Regions from separate parts of the Agrobacterium sp. NPDC089420 genome, predicted to be linked through region 2. Evidence: predicted binding sites of a transcription regulator. Region 2 holds the regulator's gene; the other holds the start of a gene.
The links. The regulator PhoB, encoded in region 2, activates phosphate uptake and scavenging genes when phosphate is short. The targets are predictions, from matches to a motif close to TGTCATNNANCTGTCAT.
Positions count from the first base shown of each region.

Region 1 (4,197 bases), on a different contig from region 2:
CCCGGGCTGCAACAGCCGTTTCTGGAGATTCACGAGCACGGTGTCACCCACCCCCGAGAGCTGCCAAGGGTGAATGAACCCGGCTTCGGGCACTTGGCTTTCCAGATGAAGGACATCGGCAGAACCCTCTCCAAAGTCATTGAAGCGGGAGGGACGCAGATCGGGCAGATCACGGACTTGGGAACGCCAGAGATGCCCTATCTGATTGCTTACGCGCGCGATCCTGAAGGAAATGTGCTTGAACTTGAACAAAGCGTCAGTGGTGGCTAGTGGCAGCAGAGATGCCTGGGCGATCATGTGCGATCACTGTTTAAAATGCCATTTGCCAACAGGCTCATAGCCAATATCTTTATCCACGGCCAAGGGAGGTGGTTATATGAAAGGCTTTCGTGACAGCGTGTTTTTTCCCCTCACGCTCCTGACCGGCGGCGTGGTCGCGTTTTTTCTCTTCCTTTACGTGACAGGCCGCGACCCGGACGAGCGACCCTTGACCCTGTTGGAATGGGTTATCGGCGGGATGCTGATCGGACCGGGTTTCGGTTATCTCTTCAGATGGAGAAAGATGAAGAATAACGGGCGTGCAAACACGGAGTGACACCGTGCCGGCGATCAGGCCCTAAAGACGCAATTTATCAGTAGTTTGAGAAGCGGTGGCGACCCCTGCAGGACTCGAACCTGCGACCTACTGCTTAGAAGGCAGTTGCTCTATCCAGTTGAGCTAAGGGGCCGTCTGGCCGGGCAGCGATGCTGCCGGCGAAAACTGTCGTGTTTCAATGCGTCCAGGGCTGGGTGCGGTTGAAACGGAAATTGTCGGTGTAGGAAACCACCTTGCGGGTCGCTTCCTTCGGCTGGATGACGCGATATTCGATGCCCTTGCGCTGCGCATAGGCTTCGGCCTGTTCCTGCGTCTCGAATGTCAGCTTGACCTGCTGCTTCATGTCGGAGCTGGAGGTGTATCCCATGATCGGATCGATCTTGCGCGGAACCTCGGCGTCGAATTCCAGAACCCAGACATTGGTCTTCGCCTTGCCGGATTGCATGGCGGTTTTTGCAGGGCGGTAGATCTTCGCAGACATGTCGAAACTGCTCCGGTTGGGCGGCGGGGCATGGCGCCCCTGAATTATTCTTCACGTACCTGAATAGAATAACCAAATCGTGTCAGGAACGCTGAATTTGAAATGGACCGACTTCCGGTGAGAGTCAAGACGATTATCCCGCGCTTTCCTTTGCCGCCGCCGCCGCGCCGGCCCGGATTTCGCCGATGAGGGGTACGGCTGAACAAAGATGAATTTCCTGTTGCGGACTTCAGGTGAACCGTGTATTCCCCAGCCATCGCCTCGGCGGAGTGTAGCGCAGTCTGGTAGCGCATCTGGTTTGGGACCAGAGGGTCGGGAGTTCGAATCTCTCCACTCCGACCATTTTAAGGCAAAGCATCGGCTTTCCGGCGTAACCTCTTCAAAAAGCTTCCGTTCAATCTGTGGATGGCCCGGCCAGAGTGCTCTCCGCCGTGCCGATCGTCATGACATTGCCGCGCCAGGCCACGGCGCTGCCGATCCAGCTGCGCGTCCAGACGACGGGCATGATCATATCCCGGGCGATCATGGCCGGCAGCGTATGGAGCGACAGCGGCCAGCGGTTGAGGGCGGTGAGCGCCAGTTCGGGAACATACATGATGGCGAGCACGGCAAAGGCGGTCGCGGCAAGGTCCATATCCATCATGGCGGCGGCGGCGAGGGCGAGGAGAAGCGGGGGCAGCGCGCCGGTCAGGATTTCCGGTGCGAAATAGTGCGGGAAGGTCACGCGTCTCAGCCGTGCCCAGCGGGTCTGGCGCGACCAGATTTCGCCGGCATGGCGGCGGCCCAGCGGCTGCTCGAAGGGAGCGGATACCAGATGCACCCTGCGACCGGCATTTCTGATCAGTTTCGTCGAAGCGGCGTCCTCGGCAATTTCTGCTGCGAGCGCGCGGATACCGCCATGATCTTCGAGGAACGGCCTGTTCCACAACATCGACTTGCCCTGTGCGAAACCCATGCCGATCGCTTCCGCCGCATATTGCCAGCGGCCCTGCGAGCCGTTGAGGAAGGCGCATTCCACATGCGCCCAGAACCCTGCCGGCTGCGAACCGAGCGGCGGCGAGCAGACCAGCCCGCTGTCTTTCCGCCAGGCCGACATCATCGTCGCTATATAGGATTGCGGCATCAGTACGTTCGAATCGGCGAGAATGACCCAGTCGTGCCGGGCGGCGCGCCAGCCCTTGACGCAATTGTTCAGCTTTGGATTGGCGCTGATCCGGTCGTCGCCGATGAGAATCTGCGCTGCGATTGCCGGGAAGGCGGCGCTTGCGCGGCTGACCTCCTCAATCACCGGATCGAATTCGTCGGCGACGCAGAACAGCAATTCGTAATCCGGCCAGTCGAGTTCAAAGGCGCGTGACAGCGTCAACGGGGTAAAGCTTTCCACCCCACGCAGGGGCACGACGATGGAGACCGGCGGTTTTTGCCGCACGAGCAGGTTTTCCGCGTCGCGCCGCGTCAGCCGCCAGCCGGCCAGCAGGATGCCGAGAAGATTGAAGGCAAGGAGCAGGATTGCGCAAAAAGCAAAGACAGTTTCCATGCTGGCCAGTTCCACTCCCTAGCTGCTGGCGGTCTGTCCGCCTCCCGATTCCATGGAATTCGTTCCTGCCGATTATAACGTTTAGGTGACAGTTACATGTCATCATCCACCGGTGAGCAGGGTGCATGCTGCCGGACATGGTGCCGGGGATGCGGTTTGCCGCAAAAGAAAAAGCCCTTCGCAGCGAAGGGCCAGTCGTCACCACGGGCAATGAACTTTAGTGGATGTTCAGAATATGCGCGTGACTGCTTGCGATGAGAAACGATTCCCTGGCTTTTTCGATGTCGCATTTTCCGGCGATGGCATCGAGGCAGTTTCTGCGCGCTTCTTCATATTCCGGTCCGTGTTCTTCCGGCCAGCGGTACATCAGCATGTCCAGCGCCACCAGCGGGCTGTAGATTTCCACGGCCGCGGACAAGGGCAGGTGGATCGCCACCGGCTTCATCCACGAAGCGTGGTGACACGGCTCCGTTCTGTTGATCAGCATGTCATTTTCCTCCCTGTTTCACGCGCCTTCATGGCGGTCTTCACTCCCATGCGCGAAATGCCCGTCTCACGAAATGGTTCCCGATCACCTAAAATGTGATCGGTCGGGGGGTTCCAATTTTGCAAGATGAATGGAAGATGAACGAAATGATGAACCGGAGATGAACAAAACCGCTATTGGCGCGTTGTAATGTCCATAAGAAGGAGAACGCAGATGTTCAATTTGTCAGGCATTCAGGAAAGCTTTTTCGGCGACCGCATGGCCGGTGTCTGCCAGGCGATCACCTCGGCTCTGGCCTTCGAATCGGGCCTTGAAAAGTCGCGTATTTCCGCAACTGTCGAAAATGATGTGATCTATCTGGAAGGGACGGCCGATTCGGTCGAGGCGATCGATATCGCCATCAATCTCGCCGCTTCCATTTCCAACTGCCGGATTCTGAGCCATATCGAGCCGGTTTACTGACGATTGCGACAGCCGGACGGGTTTGTCCGGCTCGTTCAGATACAATAACGCGGCAATATCATTTCCGGTTGCCGATCTGCGCGCTGCGGACCATATCGCCCGGCTTGATGCCATAACGTCTGGCAGCGCCGCCATTCAGTTCAAGCACGAATTTCACCGGACCACGGGAGCTGATGATCGCTTCCGAATGCGGCACCGCGTTTTCGTGAATATGGGTGATGCGCCCGTCGCGGGCGATGAACAGCATGTCGAGGGGGATGAGGGTGTTGCGCATCCACATGGCCACATCCCGCGCCTCACCGAAATCGAACAGCATGCCGTTTTCCGGCGGCATGGACTTGCGGAACATCAGGCCCTGCTCGCGCTGGGCATTGTCGAGCGCCAGTTCGGCAACGAAATCGTGGGTTTTACCGGAAGCGGTTTCGACCGTCAGCGGCTCTGACGTGAATGTCTGCCGTTCCTGAGACTGGGCGGCGCTGGCGAGTGTGAAAAAAACAAGCGCCAGGACGGCGCTTTTCACCATGGCGCGCAGGGCGGCCATCAATGCGACATTCCGATGGAAGCGGGATTGTCGGGATGGATTTCCGCGGCCATCAGGCCCTTGTCGCCATCGCCGTAACGCACCAGCACCACCT
Region 1 covers NZ_JBJDMY010000001.1:52,074-56,270, reverse strand. Annotated here, with positions in the region: gene ACI2KA_RS00265 (VOC family protein) at 1-270, shown strand, start outside; gene ACI2KA_RS00260 (hypothetical protein) at 377-595, shown strand; tRNA gene ACI2KA_RS00255 (tRNA-Arg) at 652-728, opposite strand; gene ACI2KA_RS00250 (ETC complex I subunit) at 771-1,076, opposite strand; tRNA gene ACI2KA_RS00245 (tRNA-Pro) at 1,342-1,418, shown strand; gene ACI2KA_RS00240 (ceramide glucosyltransferase) at 1,471-2,613, opposite strand; gene ACI2KA_RS00235 (DUF982 domain-containing protein) at 2,831-3,100, opposite strand; gene ACI2KA_RS00230 (BON domain-containing protein) at 3,314-3,562, shown strand; gene ACI2KA_RS00225 (DUF192 domain-containing protein) at 3,621-4,103, opposite strand; gene ACI2KA_RS00220 (cold-shock protein) at 4,103-4,197, opposite strand, start outside.
Region 1: the regulator PhoB is predicted to act here: its motif matches at 2,699-2,715, upstream of ACI2KA_RS00240 (ceramide glucosyltransferase).

Region 2 (4,197 bases):
GCCAGACCTTCTCGGCCTGGGTCTTGATCGCCTCGACGAGGTGCGGATGCGCGTGGCCCAGCGAGTTGACCGCGACACCGGCTGCAAAATCCAGATATCGTTCGCCGCTTTCCGTGAACAGCCAGACGCCTTCACCGCGCTCGAAGCGCAGGGGGGCTCTTGCAAATGTATCGAACAATGGCGCGGCGGCTTCGGCCATGGCTGTATCACTCCTTGCGCGGATGCGCTGTCAGACGGTTGTCAATAGGCTTGAAGGGTTATCCCTCGCCTGAAAATCAAAAATGCCGCCTTGCGGCGGCAGGGGCACTATTGTCACTTCGCTTGCCGATGTCAACAAAAGTCCGCGTTTCCCGGGCTTCTCAAGCACTAGTAGGCGGCGGCAACCGAGCCCCAAGGTGTTGCCTTTCAGACTCAACTCGCCAGCAAGTTGGGGAAAACCGGAAAATCGATTCCAGATGATTCCCGCGACTCTTGCCACGGAGTCGGGCTGGCACTAGGTTAATCGCTAATTACTAGACTGCATTGCGGCGGAACTAGTCACCAAAAATCCGGCGGAAACCACGCTCACGGCACGCCCGCGAGACGGAGAGGGATTCTGCCGAAATATACGCGACAAGCGGAGAAGCGGCATGAACTGGACAGACGAACGGGTCGAAAAGCTCAAGAAATTGTGGTCCGAGGGGCTTAGCGCCAGCCAGATAGCAGCGCAGCTGGGTGGCGTCAGCCGCAATGCCGTGATCGGCAAGGTCCACCGTCTCAATCTGCCGGGACGCGTCAAGGCCGGCGGCCCGGTCACCTCGGCGCGCTCCGCGCCGAAACGCACTGCCGCGCCCGCACCGCGCGCGACCAATTTCGCGGCCCGCGTCAGCGCAGCGCCGGCACGTGCCCTCAATCGTTCCAACGCGGCAACGGCTCTTCACGAACAGATCGACATCGAAACCGCAGAGGTTCTCGATTATGCTCCGTCCAGAAACGTCGTCACCCCGATTTCCCGTCGCCTGACCCTGACGGAATTGACGGAGCGCACCTGCAAATGGCCGGTCGGCGATCCCTTGAAGGACGATTTCCATTTCTGCGGTTGCGAGGCACTGGAATCCTCGCCCTATTGCAAGTTCCATGCGAAACTTGCCTATCAGCCTGTGAGCGAACGCCGTAAGGCCTGATGGTCAGGATGCACATTCGCCATCAAATATAACGGGCCTTGTGGCCCGTTTTTTGTGCCTGGCCGACTGCCGTTTCGGTTTTTCGCAGAAGCGCACCGGCACATGCCGCAGAAACTTCCCTCCTGTCTTCGGGCCGCGCGATGACCCGGATCGCAGCACGTCGCCGATCTTCTGCCCCACCGGAAGACCGACCGGACGCTTGGGAAACCGGACATAAAAAGGGCCTGAAACCATATGCGGCTTCGGGCCATTTTTGATTGTCGTGTTCAATGTCAATCGGAATAAGATACACAGACCGAGCTTCGCTCAGGCCTCCATCGAATATCCTGCGCCGCGCACGGTGCGGATGACATCCTGCATATGCGAAAAATTCAGCGCCTTGCGCAGGCGGCCGACATGCACATCGACGGTGCGCTCATCAACATAGATATCGTGGCCCCAGACGCCATCCAGGAGTTGCGAGCGGGAAAATACCCGGCCCGGCGATGTCATCAGAAATTCGAGCAGGCGGAATTCCGTCGGTCCAAGGCGCACTTCACGGCTTTTGCGGTGGACGCGATGGGTCTCGCGATCGAGTTCGATATCACCGCATTTCAGCACCGACGAGAGAACCTCGGGACGGGCGCGGCGCAGCATGGCCTTGACGCGGGCCATCAGCTCCGGAGTCGAGAACGGCTTGACGACGTAGTCATCGGCGCCGGTGGCGAGACCGCGAACCCTCTCGCTTTCCTCGCCACGCGCCGTCAGCATGATGATCGGCAGACGCTCGGTTTCCGGCCGCATTCTCAGCCGTCGGCACAGTTCGATACCGGAGACGCCGGGCAACATCCAATCCAGGATCAGAAGATCAGGAATACGCTCCTGCAACCTGATCTCCGCCTCGTCGCCCCGGGGTATCGTATCGACGTCATATCCCTCAGCCTCGAGATTGTAACGAAGCAGGACGCTCAACGCTTCCTCATCTTCCACAACTGCAATCTTGGGCACCATATGCTGAACTCCGCAAGCTTCTGCTTGTCTGTTACTCGGTCACCGAACCGAGCGTGTTGGAACTGTCGTCCTTCGGACGCTCGCCCTCCGGCTGGCTGCCGGTGGTCATGTAATAGATCGTCTCGGCGATGTTGGTGGCATGGTCGCCGATACGCTCGATGTTCTTGGCGCAGAACAGAAGATGCGTGCAGGTGGTGATATTGCGCGGATCTTCCATCATGTATGTCAGGAGTTCGCGGAAAAGCGACGTATACATGGCGTCGATTTCCTCGTCACGCTCGCGGATGGCATTGGCCTTCTCGGCGGAACGGGTGGAATAGACGTCAAGCACTTCCTTGAGCTGGACCAGCGCCAGTTCCGAAAGATGCTCGATGCCGCGGGCGAGCTTGCGCGGCACGCCGGTTCCGGCCACTGCAATCACGCGCTTGGCGGTGTTCTTGCCGAGATCGCCGACGCGCTCGAGGTCTGCCGCGATACGCAGCGTACCGATGATTTCGCGAAGATCGGCCGCCATCGGCTGACGTCTGGCGATGGTGACGATGGCCTTGTCGCCGATCTCGCGCTCGGAATGATCGAGGATCGTGTCATCGGAAATGACTTTCTGCGCCAGGGCCGCATCGGAATTGACGAGCGCACGCACGGCGTCGGCGCACATCTGCTCGGCCAGACCGCCCATTTCGGCGATACGGCGCGTCAGGAACTTCAATTCGTCGTCATAGGCGGACAGAATATGCGAATGGGTCGTTGTCTGTGTCACGGTCTAGTCCTCCGGCTTGGCCTTCATGCACATACACAGCAGCGTAAGGCAGAGGCACCAGTCTTGTTCGGTTTCGATAAAGCGCCGGCCGGGGATCAGCCGAAGCGGCCCATGATGTAATCCTGCGTGCGCTGGTCATCCGGATTGGTGAACATCTTGTCGGTCTCGTTTTCCTCGACGAGGTGGCCAAGATGGAACATCGCCGTGCGCTGGGAAACGCGCGCCGCCTGCTGCATGGAGTGGGTGACGATAACGATCGTATAATTGGTGCGCAGCTCGTGGATCAGTTCCTCGACCTTGGCGGTCGCGATCGGATCGAGCGCCGAGCAGGGTTCGTCCATCAGGATAACCTCGGGGCTGACGGCAACCGCACGAGCAATGCACAGGCGCTGCTGCTGGCCGCCGGAAAGGCCGGTGCCGGATTCGTGCAGACGATCCTTCACCTCGTTCCAGAGACCGGCCTTCTGCAGGCTCTGCTCGACGATCTGGTCCATGTCCGCCTTGTTACGGGCGAGACCGTGAATACGCGGACCGTAGGAAATGTTTTCGTAGATCGATTTCGGGAAGGGGTTCGGCTTCTGGAACACCATACCGACACGGGCGCGCAACTCCACGACATCGATCGCCTGATCGTAGATATCGTCGGTGTCGAGCGTGATCTTGCCGGTGACACGGCAACCGTCGATCGTATCGTTCATACGGTTGAGGGTACGCAGGAAAGTGGACTTGCCGCAACCGGACGGGCCGATCAGCGCCGTCACCGTATTTTCGCGGACATTGAGGTTCACGTCGTAAAGCGCGCGCTTTTCGCCGTAATAAACCGAAACGTCCTTGCCGATCATCTTGTATGAAACTTCATTCATTTTCTTGTCCAGCGCCTTTTCAACTGCTGCTTCCGACAACATGTTCATTGCTCAATCTCCCTCTACCAGCGCCGTTCGAAGCGGCGACGCAACAGGATTGCGCCAACATTCATGACGATGAGGAACAGAAGCAGGATGATGATAGCGCCGGAAGTCCTTTCGACAAAGGCGCGTTCGGCTTCGTTCGCCCACATGTAAATCTGCACCGGCAGGGCCGTGGACGGATCCATCGGCGTTGTCGGGTAGTTCGCAACGAATGCCACCATGCCGATCAGCAGCAGCGGCGCCGTTTCTCCCAGTGCGTGGGCGAGGCCGATGATGGTGCCGGTCAGGATACCGGGCATGGCAAGCGGCAGGACGTGGTGGAAGATCGTCTGCATCTTGGAGGCGCCGAGGCCGAGGGCGGCGGCGCGGATCGACGGCG
Region 2 covers NZ_JBJDMY010000002.1:350,678-354,874, reverse strand. Annotated here, with positions in the region: gene ACI2KA_RS04315 (aspartate aminotransferase family protein) at 1-199, opposite strand, end outside; gene ACI2KA_RS04310 (GcrA family cell cycle regulator) at 630-1,163, shown strand; gene phoB (phosphate regulon transcriptional regulator PhoB) at 1,470-2,153, opposite strand; gene phoU (phosphate signaling complex protein PhoU) at 2,185-2,910, opposite strand; gene pstB (phosphate ABC transporter ATP-binding protein PstB) at 3,006-3,821, opposite strand; gene pstA (phosphate ABC transporter permease PstA) at 3,836-4,197, opposite strand, start outside.